One region of the Paenibacillus xylanexedens genome, then DNA from elsewhere that is predicted to be linked to it. Evidence: riboswitches for the same ligand, from Rfam matches in the RefSeq annotation. Region 1 holds a riboswitch; the other holds the start of a gene.

Region 1 (4,865 bases):
ATTGATGCTCAGGTCTATCCGGACATGCCGACACGCCCACGGAATTTGTACGGGGTTAGCAAATGTTTTGGAGAATCGCTCGCTTCCTATTTTGCGTATACCGAAGGTTTACAAAGTGTTGCGATACGTATAGGTGCATATGATGATTTTCAACCGGACGGACCAGTTCTGGAGGCAAGGGATATGAGCGCGTATATTAGTCCGTCTGACTTGTGTGATTTGATGTTCAAAGCAATTACAACTACAGATCTGGAACCCTTCACCATACTGCATGGGATCTCGAATAATCGGTTTAAACGATTAAATCTGGAAACCACTCAGAGACAGGTAGGTTATGACCCCAAATCCGATGCTTTTGCACTCAGCCAGATTTCCTTATATGATTCGCCACGATAATTATTGAAAATAACACATCTAAACAGGCTGTTATACATATGTATAATGGCCTGTTTGATAAGTTCATACATGTCCCTATCCAGTTCCTGACTGGACACGTTCCACCGGCTGGCCTATAATTACACCTAGTAATGCCCGTAACTTCATAGTTTCCCAGGGGAGTCGGAATTGGCCGGCTGAGAGTGTATCCCACCAAGATACTAACCCTTAGACCTGATCTGGATCATGCCAGCGTAGGAATCGGAGTATATCGAAATGGCACAGCCCTATGGCTGAACGCCACCTCTCTAACGCCTGCACGCGTCCCGGATTACGGGGCGCTTTTTTTGTTACTATCAGAAAGTATAAGTTTGGAAGCATCACCTTTCTGATATTGCAAGAAAAACTGCCGCTAAACGCGGTCTGGCTTCCTTGAATGACATCGATGGACGTTTACTTACGCTCAAAAATAACGTCATCCGGATCTCAACTGGTATAAATCTGTCGATTTATGCAAGATGATTGGATATGAAGCCAAGGAGTACCCCGTGCCAATCGGCCGGACATACCGAAGGAGAGAACCACAGATGAAATGGCGTAAAACGATGGGATTGTTGCTCTTATGCGTGCTTATGGTGACTGTAGCCGCATGTGGTGGCAAAGAAGCTGCCCCAGCTGGGCAGAACGGCAACACAAATACGGAAAGCAGCAACGAAGGTGACACTGCCGCCCTGAAAGATATTAAAGTGGTGCTCGACTGGACACCGAATACGAATCATACAGGCCTGTATACAGCTGTAGATCAAGGTTTTTATAAGGCCGAAGGCTTGAACGTGGAGATTGTACAACCAGGTGCCGGTGGCGCAGATACAATGGTTGCCTCGAATGAAGTGCCTTTTGGCGTAAGTTATCAGGAGAGTGTAACTCAAGCCCGCACACAGGGTGTTCCATTGGTCTCCATCGCAGCAGTTATTCAGCATAATACCTCCGGGTTCGCTGCTCCGGCGGATCGGAATATCAAGTCACCGAAAGATTTTGAAGGTAAAACCTATGGCGGTTGGGGTTCCCCAGTCGAAGAAGCCGTGATGCAATCCATTATGGAAGGCGACGGAGCAGATGTATCCAAAGTGAAAAACATTAACATGGGTGACGCTGACTTTTTCACCGCAGTGAAACGGGACATTGATTTCGCGTGGATTTTCTACGCCTGGACAGGTATTGAAGCCGAACTGCGCGGGGAACCAATCGACATGTTATATGTGAAGGATTATTCAGATGCATTGGATTACTACACGCCTGTCCTCGTAACAAACGAGCAGACGATCCAAAACGACCCTGAGTTGGTGAAAGCATTCCTGAAGGCCACTTCAGAAGGGTATCAATATGCGATTGATCATCCCGAAGACGCAGCGAACATTCTGATTAAGGCCGTACCGGATCTGGATAAAGACCTCGTACTGGCAAGCCAGAAATGGCTTAGTCCAAAGTACACAGATGACGCCCCGCGCTGGGGTGAGCAAAAACAGGAAGTGTGGCAGAACTATACCGACTGGATGTTTAGCAAAAAACTGCTGGATGAACAGATCGATGTGAGCAAAGCATATACAAACGAGTTTTTACCCCAATAAAAATTGCTTAAGTTTAACTTTTTTACACAAGAACGAAGAGTGCAGAACCCATCTGAAGAAGCGAAGCGCTCACCTAAAAGCTTTCTGAAAGAAAGCTCCTTCGGAAGCATATGCTATCCCCGGATTTCCTCCATTAGAACTCATTAAAGAAATCCGGGGATAACAGTGATCGGAAGAGGGTACTGCAATCGGAGTGATAAGTGTAAACCTGGTTCAATTCATGTAATTTATCACGAAAGGAGCCGTGATCTCTCATGGCAAGCACACTACTTAGCATTCAGGTTATTCCGAAAACGCCAAATGGCGAGAACTCTTATCCTTATGTAGATCGCGCCATTGAAGTTATTCAGCAATCCGGCCTGAAATATCAGGTGAACGCGCTCGACACCACAATGGAGGGGGAACTGGAGGAACTGCTGGAAGTTGTACGTAAAATGCACGAGGTACTTGTGGAGGCTGGCAGCCCAAGCATCATCTCCCAGATCAAAATCGCCCATAGCCCTACTGGCTTCAGCATGGATACCCTGACGGAGAAGTATCGCTAATGCCTGCCTATTTCAAAAGTGTATGGCCGCCCATTGTGGCGGTTATTCTCTTTATAGCGATATGGCAGGGAGCCGTCTCCCTCTTCCATATTGAGAAATGGATGCTGCCTGCACCATCCGACATCGCCCGCGAAGCGGCAACCCAGGCCGAACGACTTGGTATGCACGCTTCCGCAACCATTCAGTTAACGCTGATTGGATTCGCCGCTGGAACAGCGGTTGGATTACTGATTGCGATGGTGCTGCATTTGGTCCCTTTTCTCAAGTCAGCCCTGTATCCTTTACTTATTCTTAGTCAAAATATCCCAACCATTGCGCTCGCACCGCTCCTGTTAATCTGGTTTGGATTCGGGCTGTTGCCCAAGCTAATTACCATCATCCTCGTCTGTTTCTTCCCCGTTGCAGTGGCGGCCATGGACGGATTGACCCGTACAGATGCAGCGATGATGAACTATATGCGCATGGCTGGTGCGAAACGTCATCAGATCTTCTGGAAGCTGGAGCTTCCCCATGCGCTGCCATCCGTGTTCTCCGGTGTCAAAATCGCCGCTACCTATAGCGTGATGGGCGCCATCATCGCCGAATGGATTGGTGCAGACAAGGGTATTGGTTATTATATGATGCTGCAAAAGTCGGCTTATCGTACGGACCGCCTATTCGTGGCGATAATGATTATTGTCGCGCTCAGCTTGCTGCTCTTCCTGTTCATTGCCCTACTGGAGAAGCTTCTCGTGCGCTGGCGGCCACAGAAGCGGTAATAAAGCAAGTAATCTGTATATTAGGAAGTGATGACCATATGAATCGGCAACAGGATGAACAAGTCCAGCCTGGACGAGGAGCAAGTGTAATGGAGCCAACGCACGGTGAAAAGGTTAACTCCGCTACGCCTGATCGATCTGCCAATACGACTCCTGCTCCGGTTCCACCTGCACTGGAAGTCGTTGATGTTCATGCATCATTCCGTGAACGGCGGAGCAGGTTACCGGTTCTGAACGGCCTATCCCTGACTGTGGAGCAAGGCGAGTTTGTCGCTATCGTTGGTCCATCCGGCTGTGGCAAAAGTACCCTGTTCCATATCATCGGCGGTCTGCTGAAGCCACAGGAAGGCCAAGTGCTTATGAACGGTCAGAATGTAACGGGACAGCGTGGCAAGATTAGTTATATGCCGCAACAGCCCGCCCTTTTCCCGTGGCGTACCATTGAAGATAATGTACTACTTGCTGGTGAAGTAGCTTCAAGCGCTCCACATCGGGCCGAAGCACTTGCAGAGGCTCGAAAGTGGTTAAGCAGCGTGGGTCTTGCCGGGTTCGAGCAGGCCTATCCTCATATGCTGTCGGGCGGAATGCAGCAGCGTGCTGCATTTCTGCGTGCCCTGCTCAGTCCGCAGGAACTCATGCTTCTGGACGAACCTTTCAGCGCGCTGGATGCACTGACACGTAGCGACATGCAGCGCTGGCTGCTCGATATCTGGGAACAGAACCGCCGCTCGGTGCTGTTCATCACCCACAATATCGAAGAAGCATTGCTACTTGCAGATCGGGTCTATGTGTTATCCAACCGACCTGCAACGGTGTTGCACGAGGTACATGTTCCTTTTGACCGCCCAAGACGAGAAGAAATTACGGAGGAATCCGCTTTTCTGGAGCGTAAACGGCAGATTGCACAGTGGATGAGAGAAGAACAGCAGAAAGCCCGCCTATCTTGATAGCGCGGGTTTTTAAGTTATTATTTTCCTTTAATGGGTGATCCACCACAAGAAATTCTGCGTAACATAGTTAGAATATAAATGAACACAAGGAGGAATTCCCTCGTGCATTCTCAAGCTTTTGCACCATTAATTGATGCTCATATTCACTTCGATCAGTATACCCCTGACGAACAACGAGAGATGCTGTTATCTTTCCCGTCTCAGCAGGTCGAAGCAGTCATTGCTGTGTCCATGAATCTCGCTTCTGCCCGGGTCAATCTGGAGCTTGCAAAACAACATCCACGTAACATCTATCCGGCCTTCGGTTTCCATCCGGAACAGGAACTGCCGTCCGTTGCAGAACTAGACCTGTTCTTCCAATGGATCGAGAAGCATATTGGACAAGCTACAGCAATAGGAGAAGTCGGGCTCCCCTATTACAATCGTCTGGAAGCGGAGCAGGCAGGGCAGCGCTTCGATCAGAGCGGGTACATTGAACTGCTTGAACGTTTCATCCAACTTGCCAAAAAGTACAACAAACCACTTGTCCTTCATGCGGTATACGAAGATGCGGATATCGTCTGTGATCTACTGGAGCAAAATCAGTTCCGACGCGCCCATTTCCACTGG
Region 2 (4,865 bases), 600 kb from region 1:
CTGGTATGCTCATTTGTAACGTATGTACCCCTCACTTATTCCCCGGTAACAAAGAAAGACCACTACATTTGTCTCCAAATGTGTGATCTTGAATGGCTTCTGGCTTGCTGATATAAGATATCAGGCTCCGAATCTCTGACGATAACCGCACTTTCGACACAACTCTTCCACAGCTTCCCGCTTGGAGAAGCCATATACCAGATTGTTCGCTCGCTCACCCTCAATAATCTCCGAGAATGACTTCTCGTGCACATTACCAAGGTTAATCACACCCTCGCCATCGAGACAGCATGGAACCACCGTTCCATCCACAAGCACAGCTGCCTGACCACGCAATGCATGGCAAAAACCTTTGCCGTCATCTTCAGGTGCATCCAGACTCGGCCACTGGAACTCATGGTCCTGATTCAGATATACATTTCGGGCAATTTTGACCCCGCTGCCTGGAACCACTTTTTCCTCAATGCGGAAGTCCAGATTGAACTCACGTTCCAACACTTCAAGGGTCTCCCGATTTCGATTCATCTGAGCATTTGTGAAGTTATCCTGCGTCAGATTCCACAGTCGGAATGAGATGATGACATTGTGCTTAACGGCCTCGTGTACAAAGGACAAAATATGACGCAGGTATCCGTCACGGTCTGTTGAACCTTCATGCCCATCGAAGCTGTGCAGGGAGAAATTCATCTGCCGCAGCGCCGGTTTGCCAAGCAATTTATGCTGAGTCTTGGGCAAGAGTGTACCATTCGTTGTAATGTTCACCTTGAGTCCCTTCTCATGTGCGGAATCAAGCAGCAGATCTATTTTGGGGTGCAACAAGGGTTCGCCTTTGACATGTAGATAAATATGATTGGTGTGTGGTTTAACTTGATCCAGTATATTGTTGAAGACTTCAGGGTCAATGAATCCTTTGGCACGCTGCGTCTGAGGACAGAAGCTGCACGCCAGATTACAGATACTTGTGATCTCAATATATACTTTTTTGAACGTTTTCAACTCGGGTCCCCATTCTGCCTAGGAGGGAGAACAATCCCACCTGCATTTGTGATCCGGCCAATATGCGCCACCACTATTATATCGGGTTCATGAGCCAAGGTAAATTGTTCAGTTGTTCGGCTCTGGCTCCAAGTTCATCTCAAGAATTCCATCATGCTGCCTCTTTACAGTTCATGTTCGAGTGATATATGCTGAACAGACAACTGCATATCTTGAACTTTTGCACTAGGGGAGCCTTGCGGCTGAGACGAATATGACTATTCGGACCCTTTGAACCTGATCTGGATCATACCAGCGGAGGGAAGTGGAGCGGCCTTTTAGTAAGCGGAATTTTTTCATGAATGTGAAGATAAATTGCGGATTTAACTTACAGACCCACTCATTTCTCCGGAAATGGGTGGGTCTTTTTTGTTCCTTTTGCAGAGTACAGGATGCCGTTGTTATTCCAGCAGTCTGACATCAAGGGGGGAGGATCAGATGAACAACCATGTAACCATTCACAACGTTAGCTTCGCTTTTCCTGAAAAAAAGGATTCACCCGTGCTCGCCAATGTGTCGCTTCAGGTTCAACAAGGAGAATTTGTCTCGCTCATCGGCTCCAGCGGATCAGGTAAAAGCACACTCTTCAAGCTGCTCGCAGGCTTGCTTGAGCCAACCGTTGGCACCATCGATATAGCTGATGTACCGCAAGGACAACGGCTCGGACGAGTCGCTTATATGCCGCAGAAAGATCTGCTGTTATCCTGGCGTACCGTCATGGAGAACTGCATGCTGCCTGCCGAGCTTGCACCAGGCCGACAGAACAAGGAGAAGCTGCGAGCCGATATCATCGCAGGATTGGCAAGGTTCGGCTTGTCCGGTTATGAGCAGGCCTATCCAGATGAGTTATCCGGCGGCATGCGGCAGCGGGTGGCATTGCTGCGTACCTTGCTTACAGGCGGGCAGCTCATGTTACTGGATGAACCCTTCGGTGCACTCGACGCCTTAACCAAACGAGAAATGCATCGCTGGTTGTTGGAGCTGTGGGAGGACTTTGGACAAACCGTGCTGTTCATTACACATGACATTGAAGAAGCCCTGCTGTTAAGTGACCGTATCATTCTGTTAACTCCAGGAAGGCAAGGTCAGCAGTTGCGGGAGATGACAGTTCCTTTACCACGCCCAAGGCATTCGGACATGATCTACCAACCGGCTCTCGTGCAGATGAGACGACAACTGGAGGAACAATTACATGCAAAATGATAGAGCTGAGGTTAGCGTTTGGACGTGGTGTTTAAAGTGGCTCTCGAGGTCGTTTTCCCAATATGGTTTGTTTATTATGCTCATGTTCTTATTAATGGCGATCTGGGAAGTGATTGTGCGTATGGGATGGGTGCCCTCCTTCATCATTCCTGCACCCACGGCCATCGCAAGCTCACTGGTTGAACATCGCCGTCTGCTGTTGACCATCCATCTGCCTGCTACCTTTATGGAGGTTGTTGTTGGTTTTGTCTTGTCCATAGTGACTGGAATTACGCTGGCAACAGGCATGCATATGAACCGATCGATTGAAAAGGCCTTGTATCCCTTCATCGTAATCAGTCAGACCATCCCGCTGATTGCCTTGTCTCCCGTGTTCATCCTGTGGTTTGGCTATACGTTGTGGAGCAAAGTCGCCGTGGTGTTCCTAATCGCGTTCTTCCCCATTGTGGTCAGTACCTATGATGGACTCCGCCAAGGCGATCCGGAGCAGCGTGAACTTTTGCTCACCATGGGCGCCAGCAAGTGGGATATTTTTTGCAAACTCCAGATTCCACTGGCACTTTCCTCTTTTTTCTCGGGGTTAAAGATGTCTGTGGTGTACTGCGTGGTTGGGGCAACGATTGGCGAATGGCTCGGTGGCAGCAAAGGTCTCGGATACTTCAGCCGCCGCATGTCCAGCAACATGAACACGGATGCGATGTTTGCCGCCATTTTGCTGTTATCCCTGCTTGGAATCGTTTTGTTTGTACTGATTGCCTGGCTAGAGAAACGATTTAGCATACGGCGGCATGGACATGGAGGCAAAAGAAAAGTTGGATAATACTTAGACAGAAATTAGATGTAAACAAAACGATGAAATGAGGAACTTCATTTATGAATAACAAAGGTATATACTCCCTGCTTCCCATCATGCTCATTAGCCTTTTGCTGATCGTTAGCGGATGCAGCACCACGAATACCAGCAAAAACACGCCAACAACAGACTCTGCAACCCATGCACAACAAATAGACAAGTCTGCAACCGAACCAGCATCAGACGCCAAAGATAGACTGTCCATCATGCTCGACTGGTACCCGAATGCAGTACATTCCTTCATCTACGTCGCTCAAGAAAAAGGATACTTTGCAGATCAAGGTCTGGATGTCGAAATTCAGATGCCTGCGGATACCAATGATTCACTCAAACTTGTTGCTGCCGGAAAAATTGATCTGGCTCTAAGCTACCAGCCCCAAATTTTGCTCGCTCGTGGCGAGAACATTCCTGTACGTTCCATTGCTGCTGTTGTTCGCCACCCCCTAGTGCATCTGTTGACCGAAGCGAATGGCAACGTAAGTTCACCCAAAGATCTTGAAGAAAAGACTGTTGGTTATTCCTCCATTCCTCTGTACGAAGCGATGGTACGCACGATGATCAGTAAGGATGGCGGCAATTCCGACAACATAAATCTGGTCGACGTTGGGTTCGATCTGATTCCTTCGCTGGCTTCCGGACAAGCGGATGCGATTATGGGTGGTTTTATTAACCATGAACAATTGATTTTGGAGAAAGAAGGACATGCCATGAAATTGATTAACCCCGTCGATTATGGTGTGCCTGATTATTATGAATTGGTCCTGACTGCAAGTGAAGCTGGCATTGAAGCGAAAAAAGACCAACTTACCCGGTTCGTCAAAGCGGTCCAGGAAGGACAGAAATATGTGACTGAGCATCCAGAAGAAGCCTTGAGTATTCTGCTCGCTCATGAGAATGAAACATCACCGCTTGACCCGGAGATCGAAACTAAAAGCCTGGTAATTCTGCTACCACTCATGAATGAAGAAGGCCAACCATTTGGTCGGCAGGAGATGGAGTCGTGGGAGAATGTACGTGCATGGCTCGTTGAAAAGGATTTGATTCCTGAATCGGTGAAAGCCGAGGATGCTTTTATTACTCTGCAAGGAGAGTAAATGATTTAGATTTTACGTTTCTGCTTTTCCCGCATTAATGATCTGGCTGTTGTTAGACTCTGCACCCCAACTCAACAAGGAGACTCATATCCTATTATTCTGCTGAGTGACCCTTCATACCGGTCTTCTACCGATGGGGTTTACTTCATAACAAGGAGGAAATTATATGTCTTATCTGAAACGTGTTCGTACGCAAAATCCGCTGGTACACAATATCACCAACCTTGTCGTGGCTCCCTTCACAGCCAATGGTCTGCTTGCACTAGGTGCGTCCCCTTTTATGGCCTATGCTCATGAAGAGGTCGCTGATGTCGCCAAGATGTCAGGAGCTGTAGTACTCAACATTGGTACTCTCGATGACAAAGTCGTTCAGGCGATCCGTCTGGCAGGCCAATCGGCTAATGCGCATCACGTGCCTGTGGTGCTTGATCCGGTTGGAGCTGGCGCAACCACTTATCGCACGGAAACCGTGCAGATGCTCATTCGTGAACTTCGTCTCACAGTACTGCGCGGCAATGTGGCAGAGGTCGCCAATGTCATCGGTGAGAGCTGGAGTATCAAAGGTGTGGACGCAGGATCAGGTGAAGGCGACCGAATCGGCATTGCGGAGCGGGCAGCGCATAAACTTGGCTGTGTCGTGGTCATTACCGGAAAAGAAGATATTATTACTGATGGACAAT

Evidence for each region. A riboswitch is a leader RNA that binds a small molecule or an ion and turns the genes downstream of it on or off. The one in region 1 is predicted to bind thiamine pyrophosphate.
Region 2: linked by a shared signal. The riboswitch ahead of BS614_RS08295 (ABC transporter ATP-binding protein) and the one ahead of BS614_RS05835 (ABC transporter substrate-binding protein) in region 1 are both predicted to bind thiamine pyrophosphate.

What each region holds. Positions count from the first base shown of each region.
Region 1 is NZ_CP018620.1:1,279,072-1,283,936, reverse strand. It holds gene BS614_RS05840 (NAD-dependent epimerase/dehydratase family protein) at 1-396, shown strand, start outside; TPP riboswitch at 542-654, shown strand; gene BS614_RS05835 (ABC transporter substrate-binding protein) at 963-2,003, shown strand; gene BS614_RS05830 (thiamine-binding protein) at 2,258-2,548, shown strand; gene BS614_RS05825 (ABC transporter permease) at 2,548-3,306, shown strand; gene BS614_RS05820 (ABC transporter ATP-binding protein) at 3,345-4,253, shown strand; gene BS614_RS05815 (TatD family hydrolase) at 4,335-4,865, shown strand, end outside.
Region 2 is NZ_CP018620.1:1,877,121-1,881,985, reverse strand. It holds gene BS614_RS08300 (radical SAM/SPASM domain-containing protein) at 121-996, opposite strand; TPP riboswitch at 1,214-1,316, shown strand; gene BS614_RS08295 (ABC transporter ATP-binding protein) at 1,474-2,238, shown strand; gene BS614_RS08290 (ABC transporter permease) at 2,228-3,058, shown strand; gene BS614_RS08285 (ABC transporter substrate-binding protein) at 3,112-4,185, shown strand; gene thiM (hydroxyethylthiazole kinase) at 4,352-4,865, shown strand, end outside.